Regions from separate parts of the Cohnella sp. LGH genome, predicted to be linked through region 1. Evidence: riboswitches for the same ligand, from Rfam matches in the RefSeq annotation. Region 1 holds a riboswitch; the other holds the start of a gene.
The links. A riboswitch is a leader RNA that binds a small molecule or an ion and turns the genes downstream of it on or off. The one in region 1 is predicted to bind thiamine pyrophosphate.
Positions count from the first base shown of each region.

Region 1 (8,012 bases):
TGCAGCGCTTTGCTGAGACGTATAACGTTTCCTCCGCCGAGCGTTGGGAAGAGAGGATGAAGCTGATCGGCTTCTGCCTCATGATTAAGCGTTCGGCATGGGAAGCGGCCGGACCGTTGGACGAGAGCTACGGAATCGGCAACTACGAAGACGACGACTGGTGCATGAGCGCAAGATTGGCCGGTTTTCGGCTGCTGCTCTGCCGTGACACGTTTATTCATCATGAAGGAAGCGTGTCCTTCAAGCATGTCAAAGAAACATACCGCAAAGCCATGCTCGACAATGAGCAAACGTTTATGCGCAAATGGGGCTTCCATCCGCATATTTCCGTAAATGCGCGAAACGACCTGCTGCGGCCGCTGCGCGCGCTGAAGCCCGGAATGAGCGTACTAGAAATCGGCTGCGGCTGCGGAGCGACGCTGCTCGAACTGCGCAATCGCTATGGCAACGTGCGGCTGTTCGGCTTCGAAAGCGAAGCCTCCGCAGCGAAGGTCGCCGGGCTCGTTGCCGAAAAGGTGTGGATAAGGAGCGAGGAGATCGAAGCTCCTTCAGGGACGAAGGGCTTCGATGCGGTCGTGCTGAACGACATTCTGTCGGAGCCAGCGAAACTTGACGTCCTGCGGCACATCCACGGCTTGCTGCGGCCCGGCGGCATCGTCGCGACGAGCGCGCCGAATCGGCTGTTTGTCGATTACGCCAAAGCTTATTTAAGGCCGTTTAATCCCCTTCCTCACGATGCGATGCTGTCCAAGGCGGAGTTCGAACGAAGGCTGCGTCAAGCCGGGTTCGAGGACATTGCGCTTGAATCGATTGCCGCGGAGGATGCGGCGAAGCGGGACATTGACGCGTTATGCCTGCTGGCGGGCGATGCGGGACGGGACGACTATGCGACCGTCTACTACGTAGCCAGCGCAGTTAAAGGCAGCGGAATTGCGCGGACAACGTCAACGGGAAGCGGCCCGTCCGGCGAGCGGGACGGAAAGGTCGGACAGCCGGACGTTGCCGGCGTTAAGCCGTCCGGCGTGTTTGCGCCTGCCGCGCAAACGCCTGCGACAGAGACTGCGACTCATTCGAAGGAAGCGACGGTGAACGATTTGAGCTATTTGCCTAAGGCGCAAGAAGACGTCCCGTTTACGGGGGAGAGATTAGTTTTGAGTTCAGCGGTTGCAGGATCTCATCCTGACGTGCTGGCGGAGCATGTGTACCGCTACCGGCTGGCCCGCGCTTATTGCGGCGGCAAGCAAGTGCTGGATGCCGCGTGCGGAGCCGGCTACGGCGCGAGGATACTGAAGGATGGCGGAGCGGTCGGCGTCACCGGCGTCGACATCGATCCGGCGACGGTGATGCTGGCCGGCAGAGATTACGGAGGGGACGGCGTAAGCTTCCAGCAGGGCAATGTGCTGCAGCTGGCCTTCACCGACGCTTCTTTCGACGTTGTCGTCTCGTTCGAGACGATCGAGCATATTCCCGACGGCGCCGCGTGGCTTAGAGAAGCCGCGAGAGTGCTGCGACCGGGCGGACGGCTGATCATTTCGACGCCGAACCGCGAGGTGACGAATCCGGACCGGCTGTTCGGTCAGCAGGTGCGCAATCCGTATCACTGCTTCGAATACAGCATAGCCGAGTTTATCGGCGAGCTATCGGTGCTCTACGACATCGAAGGCATGTTCGGACAAACGTTCGTCGGCCCCCACGGCCACGTCGCTCCAGAATGGTCGGACATTGCCGAAGCGGTGGGAGGAGACACGGCGATGGCGGGCTTTAATCCGGACATTATCCGGTATTACGCTCCGGCGTCCTTAAGCCGAGTGAAAAATGCAAGACCGGCATACATGATCGCGGTTTGCCGCAAAAGATGAGCGAAGGGAGGAATGGCCGGATGCCAGAACGCAAACGCCCGATGGCGGCGATCGATCGCCATCATTCCCGGCAGGATCGGACGGCGCACCGCTTGGCGGAGCGCGCTTTCCGATCGTCGCAGACGACGCTGATCAACAAGCTCGAAGCGTTTCCTCGTTTTGCGACGAAGCGGAGCGTGGCTCGCTTCCTGGCACGATACGAAATTTACCGCGAGCTGCTCCACATAAACGGCAGCATTGTGGAGTGCGGCGTGTTCAACGGAGCGGGATTTTTCTCCTGGGCGCAATTCGCCAATATTTTCGAGCCTTCCAACCACACGCGTAAAATTATCGGCTTCGACACGTTTGAAGGCTTCCCGTCGCTGGCAGAGCAGGATGAGGACGAAGAGCGCACCTTTGTCGCGGGTGACATGAGGGGAGATACGGCGGAGCAGATTCGCCGGTCGATCGCCAAGTACGATGCGGAGAGGCATCTGGCGCACATTCCGAACGCGGAAATCGTGCAGGGAGACTTTATGGAGACGGCGGAGGCGTATTTGCAGTCGCATCCTCATCTGTTGGTGGCGCTGCTGTATTTGGACTTTGACCTGTACGAACCGACGCGCAAGGCGTTGGAGCTGTTTGTTCCCCGGATGCCGAAGGGCGCGATTGTCTGCTTCGACGAATTGAATTGCGCAGCTTTCCCGGGGGAGACTGCGGCTTTGCTGGAGATGCTGCCGATTCGCGCAACAGAGCTGCGCAGATTTCCGTTCGATCCGTGGATTTCGTACTGTCGGCTGTAAGGAGGGATCATCTTGGATAACGGACATCGGCCTGCGAATTTGTATTCGCTTGGCGAAGGGGCAAGGCTGGACGCTTCGGGGATGATCTACGGGGCCGAGGAAATTGCGATCGGACGAGAGGCGATGATCAGCTCGGGGTACCGGCTGATCGTCACCTCGACGGTCAGCGGTATTCGGCCCAAGCTGATTATCGGGGACGGCGTGCAGGCGGATATCGGGCTTAACGTTACGGCGGAGCATCACGTCGAGCTGGAGAGCTCGGTCTGGTGCGGGCCCTATGTCGTACTGTCGGATGCGGAGGCGGAATTCCGGAAGACGGGTTTGCCCGTCTATAAGCAGGGGATTCGCGAATCGGGAGGCTTTTCTAAAAAGCTGATCGTCGGCGAAGGAACCTACTTGGGGCCGTATGCCGTCGTGGAAGGGGCTGTAACGATCGGCAAAGGCTGCGTCGTCGGAGCGGGCAGCGTCGTGCGGGCGGACGTGCCGGATTACTCGGTCGTGTCGGGCGTGCCGGCCCGGATCGAGCGGATGTTCGATACGGTCGCCGAGGACTGGATTGCGGTCGAATCGGAACGGGAGGTCGCGGACGTTCTGCGCAGAAGGCGGGAGCATCCGCTGCTGTCCATCTGCATCCCGACTTATAACCGCGCCAAGGAGCTGGAGCAATGCCTTGAGGCTGTGCTTCCGCAGACGAGCATGAACGGCTTGATTGAGGTATGCGTCTCCGACAACGCTTCGGACGACGGAACCGCCGCGTTACTAGCTCGATATGTAATGAAGCATCCGCAGCTGCGGACGATCCGGCAGCCGGAAAATATCGGCGGAGAGCGCAACTATCTCGAAATTTTGAAGTTTGCCAGAGGCAAATACGCCAAGCTGCACGGGGATGACGACTATTTCGTGCCGGGAGCGGTGCAGCCGATTTTATATGCGCTGCTGCATAAGCGAACTCGCTTTCTCTTCATCGACGTGCTGCGCAACGACGGGACGGTGGAGACGATGGAGGGGATGGACACGCTCGTGCGCGAGCTGTCGCTCGCTTCCGGTTTTATTACTTCAATCGTTGTTGAGCGCACAGCCGTGCTAAGTCTGTCTGAGCCGGATCGTTTTATCGGCACGAGCCTGAACCACATTTATTGGCTGCTGGAGCTGTTGCGGACGGATCCCCGGTTCTCGCTGCTGAAGCTATCGATGTTCAGCTACGAGTTTAACGCTCCGCGCGGCTACAATTACGGAGATGCGGCCATTCGCGGTTACCTGGAAATATTGCGTCATTTTGTGGGCCGGGGATTGTCGGAGGAAGTGTACGCTGCAGAAAAGAAAATCGTGCTCGACCGCTTTGTTCTGCCTCGCCTGGAAATGATGCTGGAGGCAGGTCTCGACTTCAACTATGACGGCTTCGAAGCGGTGTTCACGAAACATTACGAACAAGAACCCTACTATGAGCAATATTTGGCGGAGGTGCGAAGAATCGTCGGCTTGCGGGATCGGGGATAGACAACGGCGCTTCTTTTGCTATAATAGGGATTGTGCGTTGCGGGTTTTTGACAATCGAATACGCCCCAGGGGAGCTGGACGACGGCCGGCTGAGAGTGCATCCCTTCGAAGATGCAGACCCTTATGACCTGATCTGGTTAGTACCAGCGTAGGAAGGCGGGAGCACGACGAGAGTTCGTTGTGTCAAATTGTCCATGTTTGCTTATTGGGCGCCCTCCGGATCGGGGGGCGCTTTTTTGATACGTTCGGGACCCTCTTCCGCGCAAGAGATAAGGAGAGTGGGAGAGAGACATGAAGAAACAAGGAATGGCATGGAAAGGGTTAGGACTTACGCTGCTGGCGGGAACGGTGCTGCTGTCCGGCTGCGGAGGCAAGAACGAAGCGGAGCCGTCCGGCGGTGCGTCCGCATCGTCTTCTCCGGCAAAGGAGCTGAAGAAGGCGACGGTCGTGCTCGACTGGACGCCGAATACGAACCATACCGGGTTGTACGTTGCTCGCGATATGGGGTTGTGGGAGAAATACGGCCTGCAGGTTGAGCTGGTTTTGCCGCCTGAGGCGGGAGCAAGCGCGCTTGTCGCTGGCGGCCAGGCCGAGTTCGGCGTCGGAGCGCAGGAAAGCATGATCTTGGCCAGAGAGCAGGGCTTGCCGCTCGTTTCGATCGCGCCGATCATTCAGCACAATACGTCCGGCTTCGCTTCGCCCGTGGACAAAAACATCAAGGAGCCGAAGGATTTCGAAGGTAAAACGTACGGCGGCTGGGGCTCGCCGGCAGAAAGTGCGGTCATCGAATCGATCATGAAGGTGCAGCAGGCGGACGTGAACAAGGTGAACTTCGTGAATGCGGGCTCGGCGGACTTTTTTACGGCTACGAAAAAAGGCATCGATTTCGAATGGATTTTCTACGGCTGGACGGGTATTGAAGCGGAACTTAGAGGCGAGCCGGTCAACATGGTCTATCTGACCGATTACAGCAAGCAGCTCGACTACTACACGCCGCTGCTGCTGACAAGCGAGAAGGTAATTAAGGAAGATCCGGAGCTTGTAAGCGCGTTTCTCGCCGGAGCCTCCGAAGGCTATCAATATGCGATCGACAATCCGGACGCTGCGGCGGACGTGCTGATCAAGGCCGTTCCCGAAATCAACGCGGATCTGGTGAAGGCGAGCCAGAAATGGCTCAGCCCGAAATACAAGGAAGACGCTCCGCGCTGGGGCGAGCAGAAGCGGGACATCTGGGCCGGCTACGGCGAATGGATGCTGGAGAACGGTCTGATGGAGAAGGAACTGAACTACGATGAGATGTTTACGACGGAATTTCTGCCGAAATAGTCGGCGGACAGGGAAGCGAGAATACAGGATTGAGAAATACAAACGGAAATACGGATAGATAGGTCGAATTAATGCGGGCTCGCGGAAATAACTTAATGAAATGGAGAAAAAGGAGAGAGCGAACGATGGCACAGGCATTGCTCAGCATTCAAATCATTCCGAAAATCAACCCGGGCGAGGAAGTTATTCCTTATGTAGACGAAGCGATCTCCATCATCAAGGCGTCCGGCGTTCCTTATCGCGTAGGGCCGCTGGAAACGACAATGGAAGGGGAGCTCGACCAATTGCTCGATATCGTCAAACAGATGAGCGCAGCTATGATCGAGCGAGGCAGTCCCTCTGTTATGTCGCAAATCAAGCTTGTCGTGGATGCCAAAGCGAACGCTTCGATGTCGCGCTTGCTGCAGAAATATCCGGATGGGCAATAAGCGATTTAGAGCGATTGCGCTGCCCGTCGGAACGATTGTCGTGTTTCTGGCCGTTTGGCAGGCGGTGTGCATGGCGCTGGACATCAAGGTATACACGCTCCCGGCCCCGTCCGACATCGCGCTTAATATGTACGAAGACGCGGCGACTCTGTGGGTGCACGTCCAGGCGACATTCGGTCTTTCTCTCGTCGGATTGGTGCTTGGCACGGCGGTAGGCATTGCCGTGGCCGTGCTGCTGCACATCGTCCCGCCGTTTAAGACGGCGCTGTCGCCTCTGCTCGTGCTGTCCCAGAACGTTCCGTTGATCGCGCTCGGCCCTTTGCTGATTATTTGGCTGGGCTTCGGAACGACGCCTAAGCTGATTTTGCTCATTCTCGTCTGTTTTTTTCCGGTGGCTCTGTCGATTTTGGTTGGGCTGGGGCAGGCCGAACCGCACTTGCGAGAGTATTTGGGCATGATCGGGGCGTCGCGTTGGGAGCGGTTAAAGCGGCTGGAGTTCCCGGCGTCATTGACTTATCTTTTTTCAGGCTTGCGCATTGCGGCAACGTACGTCGTATCCTCGGCAATCGTAGCCGAATGGCTGGGAGCCGGAGCGAATACGGGCATCGGCTTCTATCTGAAGCTGAAGTTTAGCGGCTTTCAGCAAGCGGCCGTGTTCAGCTCGATCGTCTGCATTGTCGTTATGAGCCTGCTATTTTTCTATTTGGTCGTGTTGGCGGAACGCCTCGTTATTCGCTGGAAGCCGCGTCCGGAGCCGGAGTGGAAGGAGGCGTCGCCATGAGCGCCCACGGCAGCATGCTGGAGTTAAAGGGGATCAGCAAGTCCTACATGAGGGGCAAGGAGCGGCATCTCGTTCTGAACGACATCTCTCTGACGGTGGGCGCGGGCGAGTTCGTATCGTTAATCGGGCCTTCGGGGAGCGGAAAGTCGACGCTGTTTCGAATGATCGGCGGCGTGGAGAAGCCCGATCAGGGGCGCGTTCTGTTCGACGGCGAAGATCGTACCGGACAGAAGGGGCTGATCAGCTACATGCCGCAGCAGGCGGCGTTGTTTCCTTGGCTGAAGGTGGAGGATAACATCCGTTTCGCACTTGTTTCCACCGGAACGCCGAAGCGGGAGGCGAAGGCGCAGGCGGCTCAGTGGCTGGAACGGATTCAGCTTGGGCATGTGGCGAAGGAGTATCCGCATGTGCTGTCCGGTGGGATGCAGCAACGGGTCAGTTTCCTGCGCGCGCTGCTGATGCAGCGCGACGTCATGTGTCTGGACGAGCCGTTCGCTGCGCTGGACGCTTTGACGAGAGCCGATATGCAGCGCTGGTTGCTGGAGTTATGGGAGGCGGATCGGCGCTCCGTGCTGTTCGTCACGCACAGTATCGAGGAGGCGTTGGTGCTGTCGGACCGCATTTATGTTTTGTCGCCGGCTCCGGCGACCGTCTTGCGCGAGCTTGTCGTGCCTTTCGACCGGCCGCGCCGCGCGGACGTATGGACCTCGCCCGAGTTTGTCGAGCTGAAGCGGGAAGTGCTTCGGCTGCTGGAGGAAGGCCACTCGGGAACGGTCTGAGTCTGCATGGCGATGCATAATCGCAAACAACCCGTATGCCGTCAAGGTATGCGGGTTGTTTGTAATTGGACGAGGCGAAGCAAAGCTTCTAACTCATCGACAAAAGAAGGCGGCATTTGTATAATAGGGATTAAAATGAGAATGATTATCAATTGCGGAGCGTTACGGAGCAGACAACAAGGAGAGAAGGTAGCATGAAGCTGGACGAACACACGACGATATGGAATCATACGGCTGTCAAAATTTCCGATATTCGTCATATCGCAATGAGCCCTGGGGAAACGATGGAGGGCTATCGACTGCCGGCAAGCTGCTTCATGTACAGTACGCGCGGCCGCGCGAGCGTAGCGCTTGGCGGCTCGATTTTTTTCATCGGCCTGATCAGTCCGCACTTAGCGACGCATATTGGGATGAAGATGCGCGAGAGGGATGGAAGGCCGTCCATATGGTGGTATAATTGAGGAAAAACGAAGGAGTCCGGCAAATGAACGAATGGTACTTCGATCGGTATGGACAAGCGTCCTTCATCGTAGTGGAGAACGAACGATTTGTCAGCAAAT
Region 1 is NZ_CP072117.1:3,944,106-3,952,117, reverse strand. Features, by position in the region: gene J4772_RS16975 (methyltransferase domain-containing protein) at 1-1,859, shown strand, start outside; gene J4772_RS16970 (class I SAM-dependent methyltransferase) at 1,880-2,641, shown strand; gene J4772_RS16965 (glycosyltransferase) at 2,654-4,138, shown strand; TPP riboswitch at 4,196-4,311, shown strand; gene J4772_RS16960 (ABC transporter substrate-binding protein) at 4,430-5,464, shown strand; gene J4772_RS16955 (thiamine-binding protein) at 5,590-5,892, shown strand; gene J4772_RS16950 (ABC transporter permease) at 5,882-6,673, shown strand; gene J4772_RS16945 (ABC transporter ATP-binding protein) at 6,670-7,452, shown strand; gene J4772_RS16940 (hypothetical protein) at 7,647-7,913, shown strand; gene J4772_RS16935 (4-fold beta flower protein) at 7,937-8,012, shown strand, end outside.

Region 2 (8,012 bases), 1.9 Mb from region 1:
GAAGCTGGGGGACACCGTCGTCGTCATCGGCGCCGGACCGATCGGGATGATGCTCGTCGAGGTGGCGATGAAGATGGGAGCGAGAGTGCTGCTCGTCAATCGTTCGCGTCCCCGCCTCGAAATCGCGAAACGCCTCGGAGCGGCGGCCTACATCTGTTCGGGCGACGAAGACGCAGTGCAGCGCGTGCTTGATGAAACGGGGGGCCTCGGAGCGGACGTCGTCATCACGTGCAACCCGTCGCCGGAATCCCAAGTCGACGCGATCCGCATGGCCAAGAACAGGGCTCGGGTCAACTTCTTCGGCGGGCTCCCCAAGGACCGGGCGATTGTTCCGCTCGATACAAACCTGATTCACTACAAGGAACTGTTCGTTCACGGCGCCCACGGCTCGCTTCCCCGCCATCATCAGCAGGCAGTCGAACTGATCAATAACGGCATCATCGATATGTCCAAGTTTATTAGCCATCGCTTCCCGCTCGAACGGATCGAGGAAGCGATTCGCGTCGCAGAGAGCCATGAAGGTCTGCGCGTTATCGTGAACCCGTGAGAAGGGAGGAGAAGCGAATGTCGGGCAAAATTTCGCCATCGATGATGTGCGTCGATTTCCGCAAGCTTGAGGAGAGTGTGCGAGCGCTGGAGCGGGCCGGAACGGACTATCTTCATTTCGACGTCATGGACGGCCACTTCGTGCCTAACTTTACGCTTGGTCCGGATTTTATCCGCTGCGTTCGGGAGATGACGAGTATTCCGTTCGATTTTCATCTGATGGTGGAACGCCCGGAGTCGCTGTTATCCGTCTTCGACATTCGCGAAGGAGACATCGTGTCGGTTCATCAGGAAGCCTCGGTGCATTTGCAGCGAACGCTGCAGCATATTCGCGACAAGGGGGCGCGGCCTTCCGTCGCCCTCAATCCGGCGACACCGCTGTACGCCGTCGACGAGGTGCTGGACGACTTGGAGCTCGTGCTTGTCATGACGGTCAATCCTGGCTTCGCGGGGCAGAAGCTCGTCCCTTCAACACTGCGCAAAATCGCCGGGTTGAAGGAGCGGCTGACCGCAAGCGGCCGCCCGGATATCGAGATCGAGGTGGACGGCAACGTCAGTTGGGACAATGCGCTTAAGATGCGACAGGCGGGCGCGGACATTTTCGTCGCGGGAACGTCGAGCATTTTTACCCCTGGGACGGACATCGAAGAGGCGACTAAGCGCTTTAAGACAAGCATTCTATAACAATGCAGGGAGGTAGCTTCGCTATGACGGACCAAGATTATCAGCTGTTCGAGCAGAGGCAGCGAGCAAGAGGAATTGATGTAGAACGGGTGAAAAGCAGGCTGAAGGCGCTCAAAATCGAGACCCCGTCCTGGGGCTTCGGAGATTCGGGCACTCGGTTCAAGGTGTTTCTCAACCGCTATGCCGCCCGAACGCCGTACGAGAGAATCGAAGACGCCGCGGAGGTTCATCGGCTGACGGGGCTTTGTCCTTCCGTCGCTATCCATATCCCGTGGGACAAAACGGACAGCTACGACGGATTGCGCAGCCATGCGGAGAGTCTCGGCGTCACGATTGGCGCGATAAACCCGAATCTGTTTCAGGACGACGACTATATGTTGGGCAGCGTGACGAACGCGGATGCGACGATTCGGCGCAAGGCGACGGAGCACTTGCTGGAATGCGTCGACATTGCCAGGCAGACGGGATCGCGGGATATTAGCCTGTGGTTCGCGGACGGTACGAATTACCCGGGGCAAGGCGACTTAAGGGCGCGCAAAACGTGGATGCGGGAGTCGCTAGAGGAGGTTTACGGGGCGTTGGCGCCGGGGATGCGGATGCTGATCGAGTACAAGTTTTTCGAGCCGGCGTTTTATCACACCGATCTGGCGGACTGGGGTATGGCGTACAATTTGGCGTGCAAGCTTGGACCGCAAGCGCAGGTGCTTGTCGATACGGGCCACCACGCGCCAGGCACGAACGTGGAGCACATCGTTGCTTATTTGCTGGACGAATGCCGGTTGGGCGGGTTCCATTTCAACAGCCGGAAATACGCGGACGACGATTTGATCGTCGGGGCGATCGATCCTTACGAGTTGTTTTTGATCTTTTATCAAATTGTTCACGCCTCAGAGGATGCATGCGCGGACGTTCGGAGCACGGTGGACAACATCGCTTACATGATCGATCAATCGCACAATATCGAGCCGAAGGTCGAGGCAATGGTCCGCTCGATCTTGAACGTACAGACCCAGTATGCGAAGGCGCTGCTGGTCGATCATGCGGAAGTGCGCGCGGCGCAGGAAAGGCAGGACGTGCTGGGCGCCGAGGAAGCGGTTCGCAAGGCGTTCGAGTTCGATGTAGGCCCGTTGCTGAGGGTAGTCCGGGAGGAGCAGGGGCTGCCGGTCGATCCGATCGCGGCGTTCCGGGAAGGGGCCTATAACGGAAAAATAAAGAAAAGAGCTTCGTCGTTCAAGGGTTGACAGAAGCCTGAATCGATTGTAAAGTTTTCATTGAATTCCACTAGGGGCGCCCGCAAGGGCTGAGATAAGGCGATGCCTTGGTCCCTTTGAACCTGATCTGGGTTATGCCAGCGTAGGAAAGTGGGCAATGTACGTCAGACTTTGGAAGGCGATGGCCGCGGGCTTCTTCATGCTTGCGTCATGGCTTTTCATGAGCGTGACACATTCAGCCGCTCCCTGCCGGGGCGGCTTTTGTTATGCGGCGGATTGCCGCGGACAGGCGCAACGGCAGGGGCGAACCGCGCGTACTCGCCATCGCTTGCCGTATCGGCACGAGTGTCGCAGTCGGTATGCATGCGCCTGAAATGGAGTCGTCGTCAAGTCTGGCCGTCGTTTCTTATCTTCTTACTCATGGCCTCCCAGCGGAATTTGACATTACGCCGCTTAAGGAGGTTTTTTGTTATGCCGATGATGACGACGCCGCTGCCGGGAAGCCGCAAGGTGTACGCGACGGGAGACAGGGAAGACATTCGGGTGCCGATGCGCGAGATCGCGCTTGAGCCGAGTTCAGGGAGAAACGGGCTGGAGGAGCCGAACGATCCGATTCGGGTGTACGACGCCAGCGGCCCGTATACGGAGGATGGTTTTCAGGCCGATGTGCGGCGGGGACTGCCCTCCGTTCGGGGACGCTGGATTGCGGAGCGAGGCGACACGGTCGAGTACGAGGGACGTGAGGTGCGGCCTGAGGACAACGGCTTTGCGACGGCCGATGCGGCGGAGAAGAGGGGCGCGGAGGTATTTCCCAAGCCGCATAACCGCTGCTTGCGGGCGGCGGAAGGGCGCAACGTGACGCAACTGCACTTCGCCCGCCAAGGGCGGATTACGCCGGAGATGGAATATATCGCGCTGCGCGAAGGGATGAGCGCGGAATTCGTACGGGCGGAGGTAGCTGCGGGGCGAGCGATTATCCCGGCGAACATCAACCATCCCGAGTGCGAGCCGATGATTATCGGGCGGCATTTTCATGTCAAGATTAACGCCAACATCGGCAACTCGGCCGTCGCCTCCTCGATCGAGGAGGAGGTTGAGAAGATGACGTGGGCGACCCGCTGGGGAGCCGATACGATCATGGACCTGTCCACAGGCAAAAATATTCACACGACCCGAGAATGGATCATTCGCAATTCCCCGGTTCCGGTCGGCACGGTGCCGATCTACCAGGCGCTGGAGAAGGTCGGAGGCAAGGCGGAGGAGCTGAGCTGGGAGGTGTTCCGCGACACGCTGATCGAGCAGGCGGAGCAGGGCGTCGATTACTTCACGATTCATGCCGGGGTGCGGCTGCGCTATATTCCGCTAACGGCGAAGCGGGTGACCGGCATCGTCTCCCGCGGCGGCTCGATTATGGCGGCCTGGTGTCTGGCTCATCACAAGGAGAACTTCCTGTATACGCATTTCGAGGACATTTGCGAGATTATGAAAGCCTACGACGTCAGCTTCTCGCTCGGAGACGGTCTGCGGCCCGGTTCGATCGCCGACGCCAACGACGAGGCGCAGTTCGCGGAGCTGGACACGCTCGGCGAGCTGACCGAGATCGCGTGGAAGCACGATGTGCAGGTGATGATCGAAGGACCCGGCCACGTGCCCATGCATCTGATCAAGGAAAACGTCGACCGGCAGATGGAGGTGTGCAAGGAGGCGCCGTTCTACACGCTGGGGCCGCTGACGACCGACATCGCTCCGGGGTACGACCATATTACGTCCGCGATCGGCGCCGCGATGATCGGCTGGTTCGGCACGGCGATGCTCTGCTACGTGACGCCGAAGGAGCATCTCGGCTTGCCGAACAAGGAGGACGTCAAGGACGGCGTCATCGCCTACAAGATCGCCGCCCATGCCGCCGATCTGGCGAAGGGCCATCCGCGGGCTCGACTGCGCGACGATGCGCTGTCCAAGGCGAGATTCGAATTCCGCTGGAGAGATCAATTCCATCTGTCGCTCGATCCGGAGCGCGCTATGGCCTACCACGACGAGACGCTGCCGGCGGAGGCGGCCAAATCGGCGCATTTCTGCTCGATGTGCGGCCCGAAGTTTTGCAGCATGCGCATTACGCAGGACATTCGCGATTACGCGGAGAAGCACGGCGTAGCGGAGGAGGAAGCGCTGGAGGCCGGCATGCAGGAGCAGGCGGAAGCGTTTAAGGCCGGGGGAAGCCGGATCTATGCTTAGGGAAGCGGAAACGGAGGCGCGATACTCCCGGCAGATTCGCTTCGCACCGATCGGGACGCAGGGCCAGCGAAGACTCGGGGAGGCGAGCGTGCTCGTTGTAGGCGCCGGGGCGCTCGGCGCGTCGCTCGCCCAGCATATGATCCGGGCCGGAGTGGGCCGCCTGCGCCTCGTCGATCGGGATTACGTGGAGCTGAGCAACCTGCACCGGCAGACGCTGTACGACGAGGAGGACGCGGAAGCGGCGCTGCCCAAGGCGGTCGCCGCCGCAGCGAAGCTGCGCCGGGTCAACGGCAGGGCGCGAATTGAAGCGTTCGTGGCCGACGTGGATCGGCGCAATGCGGAGTCGCTGGCGGCAGACGTCGACCTTGTGCTTGACGGCACCGACAATGCGGCGACGCGGCTAATGCTCAGCGACGCCTGCTTCAGCCGCGGCATTCCGCTCGTGTACGGCGGCGTTGCCGGCTCAGGAGGGATGACTGCGCTGCTCGTTCCGGGGGACCACTGCTGCTTGCGCTGTCTGCTTGGCGAGGAGGAGACGGGGAGCGACGGCGCGCCGACCTGCGACACGCTCGGCGTTATCTCGCCTGCGGTGGAGATGGTGGCCGCTTTGCAGGCGGCGGAGGCGCTGAAGGCGCTGACGGGCAATCGCTCGGCGCTGCGCGGAACGTGGCTGACTCTGGATGCGTGGCATTTCGCGGTCAAGGAATGGAAGCTGCCGCCGCCGGTTGAACCTTGCCCTTATTGCGGGTGGGGGGAGTCGGCGGCAGCTGCTCGCCGGGAGCTTGCGGAGCATGGAGACTCCGTCCGCCTCTCTGCGAACGGCGAACGGGCCAAGGAGCAAAATGCGACTGAAGCGGCATTGCTCGGTGTTAGAAGGGCGGTCGCGGCGGAAGATGTCTCGATTGCCGACCGCTCAGAGAGTGCGACGGGAAATGCTTTGTTCGGCGACGATCGGGAGGCGGCAAGGCTGATCGTCCTGTGCGGAAGGGATACGTTTCAGTTAGCGCTGAAGCCGTCGGTGTCGCTGTCGGAGTGGAGAAGGCGGCTGGTTGCGGCGGGCTGCGCCATTACCGCCGACAATCGGTATTTGCTGCGTGCTTCAACGGCGGCAGAAGAGCGGATCGTCATTTTCGCGGAAGGACGCGCGCTGATTCAAGGCGCGGGCGAGCCCGAACGCGCGATGGAAATTTATCGGCATTATTTGAGCGACGGGACAGGGAGGGAAGCAGATGAAACGTCCGTTGGATTTTAAGCTGTACGTCATTACCGGCGAAAACTATCATCCGGGGCGCGGCATGCTGGAGGTGATGGAGGCGGCTTTAAGGGGAGGAGCCGATATTGTGCAGCTCCGCGACAAGATGAGCCCGAAGCGGGAGCTGATCGAGAAGGCGAAGCGGCTGAAAGAGCTGACCGCCAAGTACGGCGTGCCTCTCATCGTCAACGATCATCCGGACGTTGCGCTGGCCGCGGACGCCGACGGCGTTCATCTCGGGCAGGACGACCTGCCGATCGAGGCGGCGCGCGAGCTTCTCGGTTCGCGCCGGATCATCGGCATTTCTACGCATCGGATCGAGCAGGCTCGCGCCGCCGAGCGAGCGGGAGCGGATTATATCGGCGTCGGTCCCGTCTATCCGACGAGCACCAAGCCGGGACGGCAAGCAGTGACGACCGCTTACGTCGCGCAGGCGGCCGCGGAAATTGGCATCCCGTTCGTCGCCATCGGCGGCATTACGGAGACCAATGCGGAGGAAGTGCTGCGGGCAGGGGCCAGAAGACTGTGCGCGGTGTCCGCCATCGTCGGCCATGACAATCCCGAATCGGTCTGCCGCAATCTGCTGGGGAAGATTAACGCCTGGCGTCTGGGAGAGCAGGCAGCATTGGCGGAATCGGTGTCGCTATCCGTACCGGTATCCTTGTCGGTACCGATGCCGGCTCCCGGGGACGTCCGGGAGATCGACGTTGTCGTCAACGGCCGCAGCGAGCGGACGCAGGCGGCCACCCTGCTGGAACTGGCAGCGGAGTACAAACTGGAAGGCCGAAGCGTCATCGCCGAGCTGGACGGGGCGGTCGTCCCGCGCCAGCTGTGGGGAGAGACGCCGCTGCAAGGCGGGGGCTCGGTCGAATTCGTTCATTTTGTCGGGGGAGGCTGAGCGTGGGGATGGAAATGGATATAATTGTGCAAGACGGTATGGTTATCGGGGGACGGAAGTTGAAGTCGCGTTTTTTTCTGGGCACGGGCAGGTTTCCGAGTCCCGCCGTTTTTCTCCAGGCGTTGGAGGCATCCGGAGCCGAGGTTATTACGTTCGCGGTGCGCCGGATCAATCTGGACAACTATGAAGACGACGGCGTGCTGCAGCATGTGGCGGGCAGAGAGCTGATCTATTTGCCCAATACGTCGGGGGCCGGAAACGCAGATGAGGCCGTGCGAATCGCCCGGCTGGCGCGCGCCGCGGGGCTGGGGGATTGGATCAAGGTGGAGATCAGTTCCAATCCCCGCACGCTGCTGCCCGATCCGGTGGAGACGCTGAAGGCGACGGAACGGCTGGCTGACGAAGGCTTCACTGTGCTGCCCTATACGTCGGACGATCCGGCGCTGTGCCGCAGGCTGGAGGATGCCGGAGCGGCGGCGGTCATGCCGGGCGGAGCTCCGATCGGCACGGGCTTGGGCATCCTGAATCCGTACAACCTGGGCCTGATTGCCGAGGAGGCGCGGGTTCCCGTTATCGTGGATGCGGGGCTCGGCACGGCCGGGGACGCCGTTCAGGCGATGGAGCTGGGCGCGGACGGCATTCTCGCCAATACGCCCGTCTCCAAAGCGGTGGACCCGGTGGCGATGGCGCGGGCGATGAAGCTGGCAATCGAAGCGGGACGGCTGTCCCGGATGGCCGGACGCATTCCCCGGAAGCGCTATGCCTCTGCCAGCAGCGAACTGGAGGGACGGCTGTTCAGACCCGAAGCCTGGGAGGGGAAAACGTGAGCGGAGCGTCGAAAGGAAGCGCGGAAGCGAAGCCCGGGAGAGGGATCGCGAAGTCGACGCAACCAGCCGGAGGTGCGAAGTTGGCGCAATCGACGGGGAGCGCGAGATCGGTGCAATCGGCCGGGGGTGTCAAGTCGGCGCGATCCGCGGAGGTGCTGATCCTCGGTGGCGGCATCATCGGGCTGTCCAGCGCCTGGGAGGCGGCCAAGCGGGGCTTCCGCGTCACGGTGCTGGAGGCGGAGGCGTTCGGCGGTCAAGCCTCCGGGGCGGCTGCGGGAATGTTGGCGCCGTTCTCGGAAAATCCCGAAAGCCCCGACGCGTTTTTCCGGCTGTGCGCGGACAGCCATTCGCGATACCCG
Region 2 is NZ_CP072117.1:2,015,019-2,023,030, reverse strand. Features, by position in the region: gene J4772_RS08165 (alcohol dehydrogenase catalytic domain-containing protein) at 1-547, shown strand, start outside; gene rpe (ribulose-phosphate 3-epimerase) at 565-1,230, shown strand; gene rhaI (L-rhamnose isomerase) at 1,254-2,471, shown strand; TPP riboswitch at 2,504-2,607, shown strand; gene thiC (phosphomethylpyrimidine synthase ThiC) at 2,913-4,676, shown strand; gene J4772_RS08145 (ThiF family adenylyltransferase) at 4,669-5,928, shown strand; gene thiE (thiamine phosphate synthase) at 5,906-6,826, shown strand; gene J4772_RS08135 (thiazole synthase) at 6,835-7,653, shown strand; gene thiO (glycine oxidase ThiO) at 7,650-8,012, shown strand, end outside.
Region 2: it holds a riboswitch for thiamine pyrophosphate, as region 1 does, so the genes downstream of both, thiC (phosphomethylpyrimidine synthase ThiC) here and J4772_RS16960 (ABC transporter substrate-binding protein) in region 1, are expected to answer to the same signal.